3 regions of the Mycobacterium sp. C31M genome follow, and region 1 is predicted to be linked to each of the others. Evidence: riboswitches for the same ligand, from Rfam matches in the RefSeq annotation. Region 1 holds a riboswitch; each other region holds the start of a gene.
The links. Region 1 has a riboswitch for cobalamin ahead of ACLBYA_RS17145 (ABC transporter substrate-binding protein). Riboswitches for the same ligand answer to the same signal wherever they lie in the genome.
Positions count from the first base shown of each region.

Region 2: another riboswitch for cobalamin. It lies ahead of ACLBYA_RS10280 (class I SAM-dependent methyltransferase); the one in region 1 lies ahead of ACLBYA_RS17145 (ABC transporter substrate-binding protein).
Region 3: another riboswitch for cobalamin. It lies ahead of metE (5-methyltetrahydropteroyltriglutamate--homocysteine S-methyltransferase); the one in region 1 lies ahead of ACLBYA_RS17145 (ABC transporter substrate-binding protein).

Region 1 is NZ_JBKFAX010000010.1:190,808-196,828, forward strand. Features, by position in the region: gene ACLBYA_RS17135 (FecCD family ABC transporter permease) at 1-980, opposite strand, end outside; gene ACLBYA_RS17140 (FecCD family ABC transporter permease) at 977-1,981, opposite strand; gene ACLBYA_RS17145 (ABC transporter substrate-binding protein) at 1,995-3,038, opposite strand; cobalamin riboswitch at 3,071-3,264, opposite strand; gene ACLBYA_RS17150 (STAS/SEC14 domain-containing protein) at 3,269-3,637, opposite strand; gene ACLBYA_RS17155 (LLM class flavin-dependent oxidoreductase) at 3,647-4,615, shown strand; gene ACLBYA_RS17160 (GAP family protein) at 4,629-5,300, shown strand; gene fdxA (ferredoxin) at 5,304-5,657, opposite strand; gene ACLBYA_RS17170 (sulfotransferase family protein) at 5,729-6,021, opposite strand, start outside.
Region 2 is NZ_JBKFAX010000005.1:252,740-258,760, forward strand. Features, by position in the region: gene ACLBYA_RS10265 (molybdopterin-dependent oxidoreductase) at 1-1,726, shown strand, start outside; gene ACLBYA_RS10270 (hypothetical protein) at 1,796-2,005, shown strand; gene ACLBYA_RS10275 (ABC transporter substrate-binding protein) at 2,013-3,008, opposite strand; gene ACLBYA_RS10280 (class I SAM-dependent methyltransferase) at 3,008-3,784, opposite strand; cobalamin riboswitch at 3,842-3,964, opposite strand; gene ilvD (dihydroxy-acid dehydratase) at 3,972-5,816, opposite strand; gene ACLBYA_RS10290 (helix-turn-helix transcriptional regulator) at 5,895-6,021, shown strand, end outside.
Region 3 is NZ_JBKFAX010000023.1:2,876-8,896, forward strand. Features, by position in the region: gene metE (5-methyltetrahydropteroyltriglutamate--homocysteine S-methyltransferase) at 1-2,171, opposite strand, end outside; cobalamin riboswitch at 2,304-2,521, opposite strand; gene ACLBYA_RS27535 (hypothetical protein) at 2,594-3,871, opposite strand; gene ACLBYA_RS27540 (glycoside hydrolase family 16 protein) at 4,062-4,892, shown strand; gene ACLBYA_RS27545 (cellulase family glycosylhydrolase) at 4,956-6,021, opposite strand, start outside.

The DNA.
Region 1 (6,021 bases):
AGAACGGGTGCGCCGATGATGGCGGTGAGGATGCCGACGGGCATTCCCATGGGCGCGAACAGGAGTCGGGCGGTCAGGTCGGCACTCACCACCAGCAGCGCACCGATGGCCGCTGCGGGCGCAAGGCCGGTATGTCGTTCGGCGAGCAGGCGTCGGGCGATCTGCGGGGCGACCAGCGCGACGAACCCGATGGGGCCGGCGGCCGCGGTCGCCATCGCGGCCAACGTCACCGCCACCAGCACCAGAGCCACCTTGTGCGCCTGCCGGCTGCCCAGGGTCCGGGCCAGATCGTCACCGAGCTCGAACAATCGCAGGTGCCTTCCCAGCACCACCAGAGCGGGCACCGCGATCAGCAGGGTGGCCCCGATGACCGCCACATGCAGGGTGCTGCGGTTGGCCAGGCTGCCGGTCAGCCAGACCGCCGCCGTCATCGCCTCGTGCACATCGGCGCGCGTCAGCAGATATGAGATCCCGGAGGTCAGCAGGGCGGCCACCCCGATGCCGACCAGCACCAGCCGAAAGCCATGCAGACCGCGGCGGTAGGCGATCGCGAGGATGGCGGCCGCGGTGATCAATGCACCGAGCAAGGCGCCGACGACCAGCGTCGCCCCGCTGCCGCCGAGCACGGTCAACACGACCAAGGCCCCCAGCGCCGCACCGGAATTGATGCCGATGACGTCCGGACTGACCAGCGGATTGGATGCGATGCGTTGCAGGATCGCACCCGAGAGCGCAAACGCCGCCCCGACACCGAGTCCGGTGAGCACCCGCGGCAGCCGGTCACCCAGCACGACATCGCGTTCGATGAGGGTGCCGCCACCGGACAGCACGTTCGCCGCGTCGCGCACCGAGATCGGAAATTCGCCGAGCGTCAGCGATACGGCGGCCACGACAACTGCTGCGGCCCAGGCGATCACGGTGATGACGGCCGCGGTGCGGCTGAACCGCAAGGCCAGGCCACCGGCCACGACGGTACTCACAGCCCGGACACCTTCCGGTTGCGGACCAGGTAGAGAAAGAACGGCGCACCGGCCAGCCCGGTGATGATGCCGACCTGAAGCTGCTGCGGTGACACCAGGATTCGGCCGAGAATATCGGCGGCCAGCAACAGCGTCGGCGCCAACACCACCGTCCACGCCATGATCCAGCGGTAGTCCGGTCCGGTGATCAACCGTGCGATATGGGGCACCACCAACCCGATGAACCCGATCGGGCCGGCGATCGCGGTGGCCGCCCCGGCCAACAGGATCACGGCGACGGCGGCGGTGATGCGGGCCGACCACAACCGGGCACCGAGGTTGCGGGCCATATCGTCGCCCAGTGCCACCACATTCAGGGTGCGACTGGTGACGATCGCGGCGAGCATCCCGGCGACGATGAACGGGGTCACCGCGGCCAGCGATGTGCCGTCGGCGCGGGTGAGCGATCCGACCACCCAGAACCGGAAATCGTCCAGGGTGCTGGCATCCAGCAGGGTGATCGCCGAGGTGATCGCGCCGACGAAGGCGGTGAACGCCGCCCCGGCCAGTGCGAGCTTGACCGGGGTGGCCCCACCCAGTCCGAGCGATCCCAGGGTGTAGACGAACACCGCCGCGACGGCCGCTCCGGCGAAGGCGAACCAGACATAACCGCTCGCCGAACTGACGCCCGCGAACGTCATCGCGAGCACCACCGCCAGTGCGGCGCCGGAGTTGATACCGAGGATGCCCGGACCGGCCAGCGGATTGCGGGTGATGCCCTGCATGACGGCACCGGCGACGCCCAGTGCGGTCCCGGCGAGGATGCCCGCGACCGTCCGGGGAATCCGGATGTGCGCGACGATCCGATCCAGATCGGTTGTGGCGGGCCGGGATACCGCGGCCACCACATCGGCGATGGTGACCGTGAAGTTGCCGATCAGGACCGAGGCCAGGGCCACCGCGACGAACACCCCGCCTGCGACAACAAGTCCCAGCAGCCGGTTCCAGCCGCCCTGCAGCACACCGCGGCGGATGTCAGTTGACCCGGTCGGGATGCAGGATCGACGCCACCACCTCGACCGCATGGGCGGCCCGGACACCGGCGGCCCGATCGGAGAACAGATAGGGGTGCACCTGCTCGTTGCGCACCGCGGCCACCCCGGCCAGCGCAGGATTGGCCGCCAGCGTGGCGGCCTCCTGCGCGCCGCTTTCGGCGGTGTAGGAGATATCGCAGCAGACGCTGGTGAGGATGACGTCGGGGTCGCGGCGGATGATCTCCTCGATGTCGACATCGACGTGGCGGCGCTGGGTCAGGTCGGCGAAGGCGTTCACCCCACCGGCATGCTCGATGATCTGGGTGCCGAAGTCGATACCACCGGCCACCCGGTAGCCGCCGTCGTCATCGATCAACATGATCGCCACCGACGGCCGGTCCGCGCCCGCGACAGCCTCCTCGACCGCGTCGATCCGCGCCTGCTGGTCGGCGATGACCTCTTCGGCACGATCCTCGGCGCCGAAGATCGTGCCGAGGTCGCGCAGGTCCTGATAGATGGTGTCGACCCGCACCGCGGCCGGGTCGATGGCCTCATCGGACAGGCCGTCCTCGCTGGGGCACAGCGGGCTCAGAATCCAGGACTGGATGCCCAACTCGGACAGGCTGGCCCGGGTGCCGACGCTGGTGTCGCCGCTGCCCTCGGAGAAGACGTTGTTGTAGCCCGACAGCACGAAGTCCGGGTTGGTGGCCAGCAGGCCGTCGCGGCTCGGCAGCTGCGGCACATAGGGCACCTGCTGCTGGGCGTCGGTGTATTCGGGCAGCACCTGCGAATCGAGGAACGCGGTCCCGACCAGGCGGTCGGAGATGCCGAGCGCGTGCGCGATCTCGGTCGCCGGCTGATACGCGGCGTACACCCGCTCGGGTGGCCCGCTGACGCTCACGTCGATGCCGCAGTTCTCGACGGTCACCGCCTCGGCGGATGCTTCGCCTGTCGGCTCGGAGGTGTCGCTCGCGCAGCTCGCGACGGTAGCGATCACGAATGCCGCGGCAACCGCGGCACGGGTGGGGGACAACGAACGGGCCACGGTCAGCCAGCCTCTCCAGATCCTCGTGGATGGGGTACTTCTGTGCCGTGGCCGGTCTCCTGGCTGACGGGTATGACGCGACATCCCAACCTTCCCAAGACCGGTCGGTCTCAGTGGCCCACCGCGCGGACGCGGCGGAAAGGGAGGTAGCAATTCCCGATCACAGTGGCGAGGGCCGCGCCGGTTTCACACCGGCTTCCCGTTCACCACGGCTGATTGGAGGCTAGCACTCAGCCGGCCGCCCATTGTTTGGCGTCGTCGAGTCGGTCGAGTCCGAACACCGAGATCTCGCCGGGGTAGAGCCAGCCGATGGCGTGGATGGTGTGGGTGATCCATTCGCGGTCGGCCACCACGGCGATGCGTTTGAACGCCGAGTGATGATGCAGCAGTGCACCGAGGCCCATCTTGAGATCCTCGGTCAACCCGCCGGGTCCGAACCCCTCGTAATCGGGCTCGATGACTTCGACGATCCGGATCTCGCCGGCTTTGGCGATCTGGTCCATGGTGGGCTGGAACGCCCGCATCTGTTCCCCGTCGATACGGCCGGACACCCGGATGCCGGTCACCCCGGCCGGCATGTCGGTCAGCACTTCGATCATCGGTTCAGCATCCTCTTCTGTTATGAACGACGGGTGGAAATGGTGGCCACCGCGCCCGCGACGACGGGACCGGCCGATATCGGCGCCTGGGCAGCACGTGTGGAACGTCTCGGATTCGACACCATGCACGTCTCGGAGACCATCCACGACCCGTTCGTGGTCGCCGCGCTGGCGTTGCAGGCGACCCGCACCCTGAGCGTGCGCACCAGCATGGTGCTGGCCTTCCCGCGCAGCCCGATGATCACCGCGTGCTCGGCCTGGGATCTGGCCCGGCTGTCCGGTGGCCGGTTCCAACTGGGTATCGCCTCGCAGGTGCGCGGCAACATCGTCGGTCGCTTCTCGGCGCAATGGTCCGAACCGGTGGCCCGGCTCGCCGACTACATCCGTGCGCTGCGGGCGATCTTCCACGCCTTCCAAACCGGTGCTGCCCTCAATTACGTTGGTACGCACTACGCATTCGACAGGCTGCAGCCGTACTTCAATCCCGGCCCGCTCGAGGGCGCGCCTCCGCAGATCTGGTGCGGCGGGGTCAATGAACGCATGGTGGCGATGGCTGGACAACTGGCCGACGGCTTCGTCTGCCACCCCACCAGTTCGCACCCGACGATCCTGCGCACCCGGACCGTGCCCGCGCTGGCCGGCACGAGGTTGATCGCCAACCCGCAGCCGGTGGCGGCCGCGACGGCCGAGGGTGTGCGTGAATTGCGGGACGTCCGCCGCGACGAGCTGCGTTTTCTGTACCGCACGCCGGCCTACCGCAGGCAGCTGGAACTCATCGGGGTCACCGACCTCGGCGGGCTCGAAGCGTTGATCCCGCAGGGCACCTACGACGAGATCCCCGCGGTGCTCGGACAGTGGTACGCGGGACTGTGCGACGGGCTGACCATCGCCGTGCCGGACACCGACGACGCGGCGCTGACCGAGCTGGTCCGGCAATGTCGGATGATTCCAACCCTGTCGGATCCGGCCGCGCGATAGGACGATGGTCCGCGTGTCCGCAACACTGCTCGCCCAACTGGTCGCACCGGCCATCGTGGTGGCCTGGTCGCCGATGAAGGTCATCCCGGCCCTGGTGCTGGTGTTCAACGCGCCCCGACCGCGGGCCGCCGGACTGGCGTTCCTGATCGGTTCGTTGGTCGGGCAGGCTGCGGCGACGGTGTTGTTCCTCCGCGCCCCGGAACTCGTCGACCGGATCGACCCGAGGCCGACGCCGACGCTCGGCTGGATCCAGATCGCCCTGGCGGCAGCGATGTTCGCCGCGGCCGGCTACACCTGGTCACGTCGCCACACCGTGCTGCGGGCGCCGCGCTGGCTGATCGCGCTGACCCGGATCACCCCGCTGGCCGCCGGTGCGCTGGGTGCGGTGCTGGTGTTCACCAACTTCAAGGTGATGGCCGCCAACGCGACGGCGGGTTACCTGATCGGTTCGGCGGCCGTCAGTTTGGCGGCCACCGGGGTCGCAGTGCTGTTGTACACCGCGGTGGCCACCTCGACGATCGCCATTCCCGTCGCCGGGTACCTGTTCGCGCCGGCGATGGTCGATCGCTGGCTGGCCGCCGCCCGGAGCCGGCTGGCCCGCCACCAGACCCGCGCCACCACCGCCGCGCTGGTGCTGATCGGTGCGGCGATGGTGGTCCTGGGCATCGCCACCATCGCCGCATGACGATCAGTGCGCGGGGACGTCGCGCACCGGTTGTGCCGCGACCAGAGCGGTATCGACACCGACACGTCCCACCGCCCGCGCACCACCCGGCGCCCCCAACGGTGCTTCCCGTCCGGGCAGCACGGAGGTGAAAAAGGCCGCGTTATCGGCCATGTACGGCAGCTCGTCCTCGTCGAGGTCGGTCTCGTAGACGATCGCGTCGACCCGGCAGGCGATGCTGCAGGCCCCGCAGTCGACGCACTCGTCGGGGTTGATGTACAGCGAGCGGGCGCCCTCGTAGATGCAGTCGGCCGGGCACTCGGCCACACACGATTTGTCCATCACATCGATACACGCGGAGCCGATCACGTAGGTCATGATTCGACACTAGAAATCGCCGCCCGGCGCGCGCCGGAGTCCAAGGGCACCACAGGAAAGGACTTTGGTCCCTAACTCAGGAAGCGCTGCGTGTATCCCGCAAACCGTTGCCGCAGATCATCCTCGTCGAGGCCGAACATCTGCGCCGAGGTCGCGACCCGGCCCAGCCGGCCGCGTTGGTGGCCCTGCAGATAGCCGGTGATCGCGCTGCGCACCGGTGCGTCGAACGATTCGCCGGCCAGCCCGTACAGCCGCTCGGCGGTGCCCAGCTCGTCAGCCATGAAACCGTCGAACCGGATGTCGAGAGACCGATCCGGACCGATGTTGTCGCGTTGGCGCACACAGGCATCCAGCAGGTTGCCCA
Region 2 (6,021 bases), on a different contig from region 1:
CACGGGTCTGGAGGCTGGGACCCCCGGTGTGCCGGTGCTGCCGGCGTCGGCACCGGTCCGGCGACCGGTCCGGTTGTGGATCGACGGCATGCTGGCCGGCAGTTACTCCCGGGCCACCGACACCGAAACTGTCGACGCCGATTCAGGGCCGATGGTGCTGTGGGCATCCCAGACCGGCACCGCCGAGGAGTTTGCCGCCCGGGTGGCAGGCCGACTGGCCGGCGCCAGGTTGGTCAGCATGGACGATGTCACCCCGGAGCAGCTCGCCGAGGCCGAGCAGACCATCTTCGTGACAAGCACTTTCGGTGACGGTGGGCCACCGGACAACGGTACGGAATTCTGGAATCGCCTCACCGCCGCCGACGCACCACAGTTGCCCGGCCTGAATTACGCGGTGCTCGGGATCGGTGACCGGTCCTATGACAGCTTCTGCGGACACGCCAAGGCACTGGACGCCCGGCTCGCCGCCCTCGGTGCCACCCGCCTGCTCGAGCGCATCGACTGTGAGGCCTACGACGACGAGCCGATGGCCGCCTGGGCCGACCAGATCACCACGATCCTGGCGCCCGGCGCCGAGCCCGTGCCGACCGTCCGGCCGGTCACGCTGCAGACCCCGCTGACCCGCACCGCGCCGCTGCTGGCACCGTTGAGCCGCAATATCCGGCTGACCCCGGAGTCGGCACGTAAAGAGGTGCGCCAGTTCGGGTTCGACATCTCCGAACATGTGGCCGAGCACGGTGCAGCTTATGCCGCTGGGGACTCGCTCGGTGTCTTCGTCACGAACTCCGACGATTCGGTGGCGGCCTGGCTGGCGGCGACCGGGCTGTCCGGAAATGAGGTGATCGAGGTCGACGGTGCCGAGACCGACGTGCGCGGCGCCCTGACGGCCTCCTACGACATCTGCCGCATCACCCCGAACCTGCTCAACTTCGTCGCCGAGCGCTGCCCGGACGCCAAGATCCTGCGGCGTTCGAAGGACAAAATCGACAAGTGGCTCGCCGACCGCAACGGCCTGGACATCGTCGAGGAATTCGCCGTGCGGGCCGAACCGCAGGAATGGCAGGACGCGCTGGTGCGGCTGACCCCGCGGCAGTACTCGATCGCGTCGAGCCCCCTGGTCAGCCCTGAGGAGGTGCAGTTGACCGTCTCGGTGGTGCGCTATCGCAGCGCGCGCGACGCGCACCGCGGCGGGGTGGCCTCGACGTTCCTGGCCGATCGGGCGCACGCCGCGCCGGTGTTCGTACAGCGGTCTCCGAATTTCCGACCACCCGAGGAATCCGCGACCCCGATGATCATGGTCGGCCCGGGCACCGGCATCGCCCCGTTCCGGGGATTCCTGCAGGAACGCCGCGCGCTCGGCCACCGCGGACCCAACTGGCTGTTCTTCGGCGACCAGCACCGCAACGAGAACTTCTACTACCGCGACGAACTCGAGGACATGGTCGACGACGGGTTCCTCAACCGTCTCGATCTGGCGTTCTCCCGGGATCAGGCCCGACGGGTGTACGTGCAGGACAAGATGACCGATTACGGCGCGGACGTGTGGCGCTGGCTCGAGGACGGTGCGCACTTCTATGTCTGCGGCGATGCGTCCCGGATGGCGGCCGATGTCGACGCGGCCCTACTCAAGATCATCCGCACGCATGGCGGTCTGTCGGCCGAGGCCGCACACGACTACAAGAAGGAACTCGTCGCGACCAAGCGGTACGTCCGCGACGTCTACTGATCGCCGCGAATAAAAGTCGCTCCCGCGGCGTTGCACCCCACGTATTCAGAGAAGATGTTGGGGAGAGAAATGACTTGGCATACCGGTGACGTTGTGACCGCCCGCCGCGAGATCGATCAGATGGACGTTCAGACCGTTCCCGAAGGTGCCGCCGGCACCGTCGAAGAGACCACCGTGTTCGGACAGCCCAAGGTGGTCTGCTTTGACGTTCCCACTGTGTGGGGACCCAAGCGTGCCTGCGTGCACGTACACCGCGGGGACGTGGCACTGGCCGGCTGAGGGCAGGTCAGCGGTCCGCGACGGACCGTAGCGCGGTCGAGATCTGCTCGACCGCGTCGACATTGCGAAGCGACGGATCCAGCGCGGTCCCAGGCACCACGACATAGCGCTTCTCGCGCACCGCGGTGAGCCGGCTGGCCAGCGGATCACTCTCGAGGAACTCCATCTTGGCCGCGGCGCTGTCCCCGTCGTCACCGCGGGTCAGATCGGCCAACACCAGCACGTCTGGATCACGATCCAGGATGGCCTCCCACGAGGTCTCCGGCCACAGTTGGCGGCTGTCGCCGAACGCGTTGCGGGCGCCGGCCGCCTCGGTGATCAACCCAGGCGCACCGCAGCACCCGGCGATATAGGGCGTCCGGGTCGCCGAGTACCAGTACATCAACGTGGTGTCGGCGGCGTCCAAGCCGCTTGTGGCTGCCGCGAGCCGATCCTGCATCGACGTGACCAACCGATCACCGGCATCCTCGACACCGAACACCTGGGAGATATCTGCGATCTCGGCATAGATGTCGTCGAAGGTCAACGCACGGTGCTGAATTGCCTCCTGCCCGCTGCATTCACTGGCGGACAGGTATGTCGGAATGCCCAGCTGCTGGAACCGGTCCCGGCCGGCGATGCCCTGATCGGAGAAGGTGTACGCGAACGTCGCGTACACAAAGTCCGGCTCCTGCTCCAGGACCACCTCCAGCGAGGGGAAATCCGGGCTCAGTTCGGGGACGGTGGCGTTGGCGGCGGCCAGTTCCGGGAGCACCGGGTCGTTCCACGACGCGGTCCCGACCATCCGGTCGGCCAATCCGAGGGTGAGCATGAGTTCGGTCGCGGGCTGATTCACCGAGATGGCCCGCGACGGTGAGCCCGCGATGTCAATCTCGACCCCACAGTTCTGCAGTGATACCGATTGTGTTGTGGGGGAGGCAGTCTGATCGGTCGTGTCGGCACCACAGCCGGCCGCCAGAAGTGACACCGTCGCGGCGGCTGCCGCAACCGCGCCGCGCGACATCACTTCACCCCCAACACGACGTAGTCGTCGAGTAGCTGCCACACGGTGCCGACCTCGGAAAAGCCGGCCTGTGCGAGTGCGGCAAGGTGGAAGTCGACCGCGGTACTCGGTGGAGCGCCGCGTTGCGCAAACCGCTCCTCGCGCAGGGCGGCCAGCGGAGCGACACCGTCGCGCGCCGCGGCGGTCGCCCACCACTGGTCCCAGGTGAGCGCACCCGCGGCATGCGCCCGCTCCTGGGTTGCGGTGTCGTGGGTGTCGGCGAGCCGTTTCAGTGCCGGTTGGCGGCCGTCGAACCGGAAGTGGTCGCCGTTGAGCAGGATCCCGTTGCCGGGCAGCAACTCTGCCGCCGCGGTGTAGACACGCAACAGGGCGTCGGGGGACAGCCAGTGCAGCGCGGTTGTCGAGACGACGGCCGATACGGTTTCCCCGGCCAGCGCATCGGTCAGCACGTCCGACCACGCCGCATCGGCGAGGTCGGCCTCGACAAACCGCACACGGTCACCGTGCTCGACGGCCACCGTCTTGGCAGCGAGGTCGAGCAACAGAGGGTCGAAGTCGACGGCGATGACGCGCGCGCCGGGCAGTGCCTGCAGCACCCGGGCGCTCAGGGAGCCTGGCCCACACGCGAGATCGACGACCACCGGTTCGGTACCGCAGGCAAGACCGATGACATCGGTGATGGCGGTGAAGCGCGACTCGCGACCTGCGATATAGGCGGACTGCTGGTCATCCCAGGCACGTACGAGTGCGGCCGGGTCGCTGGCGGATGCGGACACGAGGCGATCCTTCGGACATCAGGGGCCTGATCAGCGAGACCCGTTGACAGACCGCGACGGTCGTCGCGGGTGCCAGCAGGTATTCGGACTCGGGGTCATCCCTCACCGTTGCGCGTCAGTCCCGGATTCGCACCGGGTTCCCTACTCCTTGCGGAGGTGACTGGCCCGCAAAGGTTAGCAGGCGTCCTCAGACCGCATCGATGTCCCGTGCGGCGCCCTTGTCCGCCGAAAGCGCCAGGGCCGCGTAGGCACGTAGCGCCGCCGACACGGTGCGTTCACGGTTCTTCGGCCGGTACCCGCCGGCAGCCTCCAACGCCTCACGGCGGCGGTTGAGTTCCTCGTCGGGCACGTCGACCTGGATACTGCGGTGCGGGATGTCGATGGTGATCAGATCGCCGTCCTCGATCAGCGCGATGGTGCCGCCCGCGGCAGCCTCGGGGGAGACGTGGCCGATCGAAAGGCCCGATGTCCCACCGGAGAACCGGCCATCGGTGATCAGCGCACACTGCGCACCCAGACCCCGGCCCTTCAGAAAGGCGGTCGGGTAGAGCATCTCCTGCATACCCGGGCCGCCCTTGGGCCCCTCGTAGCGAACCACCACGACATCGCCGGCCTGCACCCGCTTGTTCAGGATGGCGTCGACCGCGTCCTCCTGGGATTCCACGACCACCGCGGGACCACTGAACTTCCAGATCGATTCGTCGACGCCCGCGGTCTTGACGATGCAGCCGTCGACCGACAGATTTCCGCGCAGCACCGCCAGGCCACCGTCGGCGGAGTAGGCGTTCGCCATATCTCGGATGCAGCCGTTCTCAGCGTCGGTGTCCAGGCTGTCCCAGCGTTCGGATTGGGAGAAGGCTTTCGCCGAACGCACACAACCCGGAGCGGCATGGAACAGTTCGACGGCCTCGCCCGAGGGCAACCCTCCACGAATATCCCACTCGCGCAACCACTGTGCCATCGACCCGGCGTGCACGGTGTGCACCGTCTCGTGCAGGTGCCCGCCGCGCCACAGCTCGCCGAGAATGGCCGGGATGCCACCGGCGCGGTGCACATCCTCCATCAGGTAGTGGCCGTTGGGGGCCACCTTGCACAGACACGGGATCATCTGGCTGCGCTTCTCGATGTCCTCGAGGGTGTAGTCGAGTTCGGCCTCCCGCGCGGCGGCCAGCAGGTGCAGCACGGTGTTTGTGGACCCGCCCATCGCGATGTCCAGTGCCATCGCGTTGTCGAAGGCGTCGCGGGTGGCGATGGCCCGCGGCAGCACCGACGCGTCATCGTCGTCGTAGTACCGGCGCACGATGTCCATGACCGTGCTGCCGGCCTTCTCGTAGAGGGCGCGTCGCGCGGTATGCGTGGCCAGCACCGATCCGTTGCCCGGCAGCGCCAGACCCAACGCCTCGGTGAGGCAGTTCATCGAGTTCGCGGTGAACATGCCCGAGCAGGAGCCGCAGGTGGGGCACGCGGCCTCCTCGATGCGGGCGATGTCGTCGTCGGAGACATCGGTGTTCACGGCATCGGCGATCGCGGTGACCAGGTTGAGCCGGGTCCGCACGGTGCCGTCGACCAGGACGGCGGTGCCGCCCTCCATGGGGCCGCCGGAGACGAAGACCGTCGGGATGTTGAGCCGCAGCGCGGCCATCAGCATGCCGGGAGTGATCTTGTCGCAGTTGGAGATACACACCAGAGCGTCCGCACAGTGCGCGTTGACCATGTACTCCACCGAGTCGGCGATCAGCTCGCGCGACGGCAACGAATACAGCATGCCGCCGTGGCCCATGGCGATACCGTCGTCGACGGCAATCGTGTTGAACTCGCGCGGCACACCGCCGGCGGCGGAGATGGCCTCGGAGACGATCCGCCCGACGGGCTGCAGATGGGTATGGCCCGGCACGAACTCGGTGAAGCTGTTGGCCACCGCGACGATCGGCTTGCCGATGTCCTCGCCGGCCACCCCGGCGGCGCGCAGCAACGAGCGGGCACCGGCCATGTTGCGACCATGGGTGACGGTTCGAGACCTGAGTTCTGCCATAACACACAGCCTGCCCATCCGGGGCGCTACCTGGAAGACGGCGCTGATACTAGTACTGGCACTACTACCATCGACCGTATGGACAACCGCAGCAGCCAGCGCTCCGCCCTCGGCGAGTTCCTGCGGGCCCGCCGTATTGCGGCGCCACGTGCCGAGTTCGGCTTCCCGGAGGTGGCCCGGATGCGGGGCTCGGGTCTGCGCCGCG
Region 3 (6,021 bases), on a different contig from region 1:
GCAGCCAGTGCCTCGCGGAGCGCCGTGGTCATCTCGTCGGTGCTGGGCACGCGCGGGGAGTGGATGTCGTAGACACCCGGCCCCACCCCGTTGCTGAAGCCGACGGCATTGAGGTCATCGAGCACCTCCATATGCGAACGCGCCGCCTCGATGGACGTCACATCGGCGTCGAGGTCTGCGATCGCCTTGATCACCTCACCGAACTCGGAATAGCACAGGTGCGTGTGGATCTGGGTGTCATCACGCACGCCTGCGGTCGACAGTTTGAACGCCTCCACCGACCACTTCAGATATTCCTGCTTCTCCTTGGACCGCAGCGGGAGCAGTTCGCGCAGCGCGGGCTCGTCCACCTGGATGATGGCGATGCCGGCCTTCTCCAGGTCCACCGTCTCGTCGCGGATGGCCAGCGCCACCTGCGCCGCGGTGTCGGCCAGCGGCTGGTCGTCGCGCACAAACGACCACGCCAGGATGGTCACCGGGCCGGTGAGCATGCCCTTGACCGGCCGCTTGCTCAGCGACTGGGCATATTCGGCCCACTCCACCGTCATCGGCTCGGGGCGGAACACATCTCCGAACAGCACCGGCGGCCGCACGCAGCGGGAGCCGTAGGACTGCACCCAGCCGTTCTGGGTGGCGAAGAACCCCTCCAGCTGCTCGGCGAAGTACTGCACCATGTCGTTGCGCTCCGGTTCGCCGTGCACCAGCACGTCGATGTCGAGCTCCTCCTGCAGCGTGATGACGGCAGCGACCTCGTCGCGCATCTTCTGCTGGTAGGCGGCATCGTCGATCTTGCCCGCACGCAGATCCGCACGCGCGACCCGGATCTCGGTGGTCTGCGGGTAGGACCCGATGGTGGTGGTCGGCAGCGGCGGCAGGTTGAGCCGTGCCTGCTGAGCGGTGCGCCGGTCGGCGGCAGGGCCGCGGTTGGCGGCGCCGGTGGACCGGATTTCGGCGATGCGCGACCGGACACCCGCGTTGTTGAGGCGCGGGTCGGCCTTGCGTGAGGCCACTGCGGCGTTGGACGCCTCGACCTCGGCAGTGATTGCCTCCCGGCCCTGTGACAGACCCTTGGCCAGGGCCACAACCTCGGCGATCTTCTCGGCGCCGAAGGCCAACCAGCTGCGCAGCGCCTCGTCGAGTTCCGTCTCGGGCTCCAGCGAGTACGGCACGTGCAGGGTCGAGCACGACGTGGACACCGTGACCGCACCGGCTAATCCGAGCAGCGTGGCCAGCTTGGCCAACGCAGCCTCCAGATCGGTCCGCCAGATGTTGCGGCCGTCGACGACCCCGGCGACGACGGTCTTCTGTGCGAGCTCGGGCACCGCGGCCAGTGCGTCCACGCCGCCGTAGACGAGGTCGACACCGATGGCCTCGATCGGTGTGCGGGCCAGGGCCGGCAGCGCATCGGTCAGTTCACCGAAGTAGGTGGCCACGAAGATGGCCGGCCGCTCGGCCAGCCCGCCGAGTCGGGAGTACACGCTTTCGGCGAACGCCCCGGCATTGTCGACGTTGTCGGTGACCAACACCGGTTCGTCGATCTGGACCCATCCGACACCCTTGTCGGCGAGCAGTCCCAGTAATTCGGCATAGACACCGACAAGTTCGTCGAGCCGTCCGATGGGTGCGTCGGCCCCGTCGACCGCCTTGCTCAACGCCAGGTAGGTGATCGGACCGACGATCACCGGGCGCAGCGCGACGCCGACCGACGAGGCCTCTTCCAGTTCGGCGAGAATCTTGGCCGGGTTCAGCGTGAACGTCGTGTCCGGGCCGATCTCGGGGACGATGTAGTGGTAGTTGGTGTCGAACCACTTGGTCATCTCCAGCGGAGCGATATCGGCACCGTCATAGGTGCCGCCGCGCGCCGCGGCGAAATAGCGATCCACATCGTCGGAAACGCCAGCCACCCGCGGCGGCAGCGTGCCCAGCAGGACCGACTGGTCCAGCATGTGGTCGTAGTACGAGAAGGTGTTGACCGGAAGCGAGTCCAGGCCGGCCGCGGCCTGGGATTGCCAGGTGTCCTTGCGCAATGTGGCGGCGACCGATTCGAGCTCGGCGCGGTCGATCTTCTTCGACCAGTACTTCTCGACGGCCCGCTTGAGCTCGCGGTTCGGGCCGACCCGTGGCGAACCCAGGATGGTGGCGGTGAACGTAGGGGCAGATTGTGTTGTCACGCGAAGTCCTTCAACAACGATGGAGAGCCCACCGCCCTTTGGACGTGCAACCGAAGAGGCCACCGCAGTGGGACACGCGGCAGCCACACCGGCCATACGCCCAGTCCTCGAGGCGATGCGCCGCCGGGCGCGGCGCGCCCGGCACAGTTGGCAGGTCTTCGGACTAACAGGCGCACACCCAAGGATGTTCCTACTGGCCGTCGCTTCCCAGTGCTGAGCACCAGTGCCTGTGACGGCGGTCGTTCCTGCATACCGCTGCGGGACAGTCCCGGATTCTCACCAGGTTCCCTCTTGCGATGCCGGACGCGCAGAACACACGCCCCCGGCAAACCAGCTGCGCCGCTGATACTACGCACGGCCCGGACATGACGGTGGGCCCTGTGCACGGAATCGGTACGTGCACAGGGCCCACAATCGAAGCGCTACTCCGCGGAGCTGGATTCCGACTTGGTGGTCTTGTCGGAGCCGCCGCTGTCACCGGAGTCCCGGGAGGTGCTGCCGCCACCCGTCAGCTTCTTGACGGTGCGGCCGACATTGTCGCGGAAGTCCTTGAATCCCTGGCGAATACCGGCGGCAGGGTCCTTCTTGGCCGGCTTGGTGGTGGCGGCCTTGTCGGTGTCCGCATCCTCGGACTCGGCTGCTTCGGACTCTGCTGCGTCATCGGCGGTGTCCTCGGTGGCCGGCTCCTCCACCTTGACCGGGATGGTCGACGGCTCGGTCACCTCGGGCTCGACGACTTCGGTTTCGACGACCTCGGGTTCGGTGGGCTCGACCGGCTCAGTGGTCTCGACGACCTCGGTCTCCTCGATGATCTCGACCGCAGGCACGACCTCGGCCTCGGGAGCCGTCTCCGGAACCAGCTCGGCGACCGGGTCGATCTCGGTACTCGTCGTGAGCTCGCCGGCATCCTCGATCTGATCGGTCGCGTCGGTGACCAGGCTGACCAGGGTCGCGTTGGCGTCGGTGACCGTCGTCTCGACGATGTCGTTCGGTGTCTTGATATCGCGCACCGGAGGCTGTTGACCCCACGGTGTGAGCAGTCCGGGCGCGGGGATGTATTCGCCCTCACGGCCCGGCAGGATCGGGCCCAGGTCGCCGTAACCGCCGAACAGCAGTCCGTCGATGACATGGAACGGCGCCCGGATGATGGCCTCGATGAACGGTTCGATGCGGTAGGTCGTCGTCGACATGTAGATCTCGTAGTGAGCCATCCCGGCGGCGCCGATGGCGCTGAGGATGGGACCGACCAGGCGGACGAAGGCGTACTCGATGAGCTCGGGGATCTGTCGGATCTGGTCGCCCAGGACCGGGAAGTTCCGGGCCACCGCCTCGGCGACCGCGTCGTTGAGCGGGCCGATGACCAGCGGTGTGATGGGTGCCAGGAAGATGTCGGTGACCAGCGCGTAATTCCACGGCAGCAGGTCCTCGTCGGGCCAGTTCTCGTGCACGGTCCACCACAGGTCGGGGATCTTGCGGGTCAGCGCGTCGTAACTCTGGCCCAGCGCGGCCTGGGCGCCGGAGGCGATCAACTGCAGGTCCTGGATCAGGCCGGCGGGCATCACCTCGGTGGTGACGACACGGGGAGCCTCGACGACGGCCTGGATCTGCGGGGCGACCGTGACCGGAGTCAGCGCGATGGCGCCGGCGCCGGCGAGTGCCACGCCGGTGGAGAGGGTCTGCCGAAACACCTTGTTGGCCATGGGATTGCCGACTCCTGAGCTAGCGGGATGTTTGCCGCGGGCAACGGTAGCGCAGGATACGCGTCAATTGGGACCTTCCTCGTGGTCGCTGAGAACGTCCTCAGCAGGCCGGGGCTCGGCTCGGTTCCGCACGAAAACCGCCGTCGCTGGATATGGTTCGGCTGTGCCTGAATTTGATCGACGCAGCGCGATGATGATGCTCGGACTGGGTGCGGCCGCCGCCGCGCTGCCGGTCCAGAATGCTCGCGCAGAGCCGCTACCAGGGGATCTGTCGCCCAACCCGGTCCCAGAGGCGGCTGCTCCGCCGATCCTGTGGCAGGACGAGTTCAACGGACCCGCGGGTTCCCCGCCGGACCCGGCCTCATGGTTCATCGTCCCGCAGCGCGAGACCATCCGGAACCCGGTCGAATGGGACAAGCCGTTCAACATGGGCCGCTACGTCACCGATCAGGAGCACGTGTTCCAGGACGGCAACGGCAACCTGGTCATCCGCGCCACCGAAGGCCCCGGTGCCAACATCCAGGAGAAGTTCGCCAGCGCCAAGATCATCGGCAACTGGCGCGGCGGCGTCGGCACGACGTGGGAGGCCCGCGTCAAGCTCAACTGCCTCACCAACGGTGCCTGGCCCGCCTTCTGGCTGATCAATGACAACCCGGTGCGCGGTGGCGAGGTCGACCTGTTCGAGTGGTACGGCAACCAGGATTGGCCATCGGGCACCACCGTGCACGCCCGGCTCGACGGCACCCAGTTCCAGACCTTCAAGCATCCGGTCGACGGGGCCTGGCACACCTGGCGGATGACCTGGAAGCCCGAAGGCATGTACTTCTGGCGTGACTACCAGCCCGGTATGGAACCGTTCTGGACGGTCAAGGCGAGCTCGCTGCCGGAATGGCCGTTCAACGACCCCGGCTTCACCATGGCCCCGGTGTTCAACATCGCCATCGGTGGCTCGGGCGGACGGGAACCCGCAGGGGGCAGCTACCCCGCGGAGATGCTCGTCGACTGGATCCGCGTCTTCTGAACTCGCCGTAATTAGCGGAACCGGCCGGGCCACGTGAGGTGGCCCGGCCGGTTGCGGTGTGACTTACTCCTGTCCGCTGGATCCCTCGGACGTCGACGACTCGGCGTTGCTGGAATCCGTTGTTGCCTGCGAATCGCTTGAGTCACTCGAATCGCTCGACTCGCCGGTGCTTTCGGCTGCCCGCTCCGCCTGTTCGGCCTGGCGCGCCGCCCGTTCGGCCTGGCGTTCGGCGCGCCGTTCCGCCCGTTCGGGCTGCCGCTCGGCCCGTTCTGCCTGATGTGCCGTCCGGGTGTCCGTGGACTCCGTTGCTGCCGAGTCACTTTCGGTAGACGTACTCGGACTCTCCGTCGCAGCGGGACGCTGCTGCTGAGGCGGGGCCGGCGCCTCGGCTTCGGTGGCCGCGACCACCTCGGCACGAGCCGCATCACTACCGTCAAGATTCGGATCTGTTGCGGTCGAGGGCGCTTCGGTCTCCGGCGCCGGCGTGGTGCGGGCAACGGGAGCCTCGGCCCCGGCGGCGGTGCCTTCCTCGGTGGTGGTGTCCTCCTCGGCAGCGGCGCGCAACGCTGTCGTGGCAGGAGTCTGCGCACTCGGCTGCTGCCTCGCCGCCGCCAAGTTCGCCGCGGCCTGCGCCCACGAGTCCTGCCAGTTCGCCGCGGCCTGCGCCCACGAGTCCTGCCAGTTCGCCGCCGCCTCGGCCAGCGAGTTCTGCCAGTTCTGGGTGGCTTCTGCCCAGGCATCGGCCATCGCCTGAGCCGGATCTGCCGGGGCCTCGGGCTCCTCGGGTTCGGCCGGCTCGACGGGCGTGGTCGGCACTTCCTCCAGCGGCGGCAGTTCGTCTACCGGGATGCCGCCGTCCGGGATCGGGCCGTTCTCCGCGATCCATGCCTGCACCACCGCAGCGGCCTGCTTGGGTGTGTAGTCGTCGCGGAACAGACCCCAGGTGTCCTCGACATCGGTGGACGCGGAATTCCGGTCGACCAGCGAGTAGATGAACTGCGGGCCAACACCATCGAGCTCCGACCACGTGTCCAAGAAGTCGCCGATGAACTCGGCCTGTTGTTCCTCGGATACATAAGAGGTCGGCAGACCGTATTCGCTGGTCCAGACGTCCTTTTCGCCATCGCCG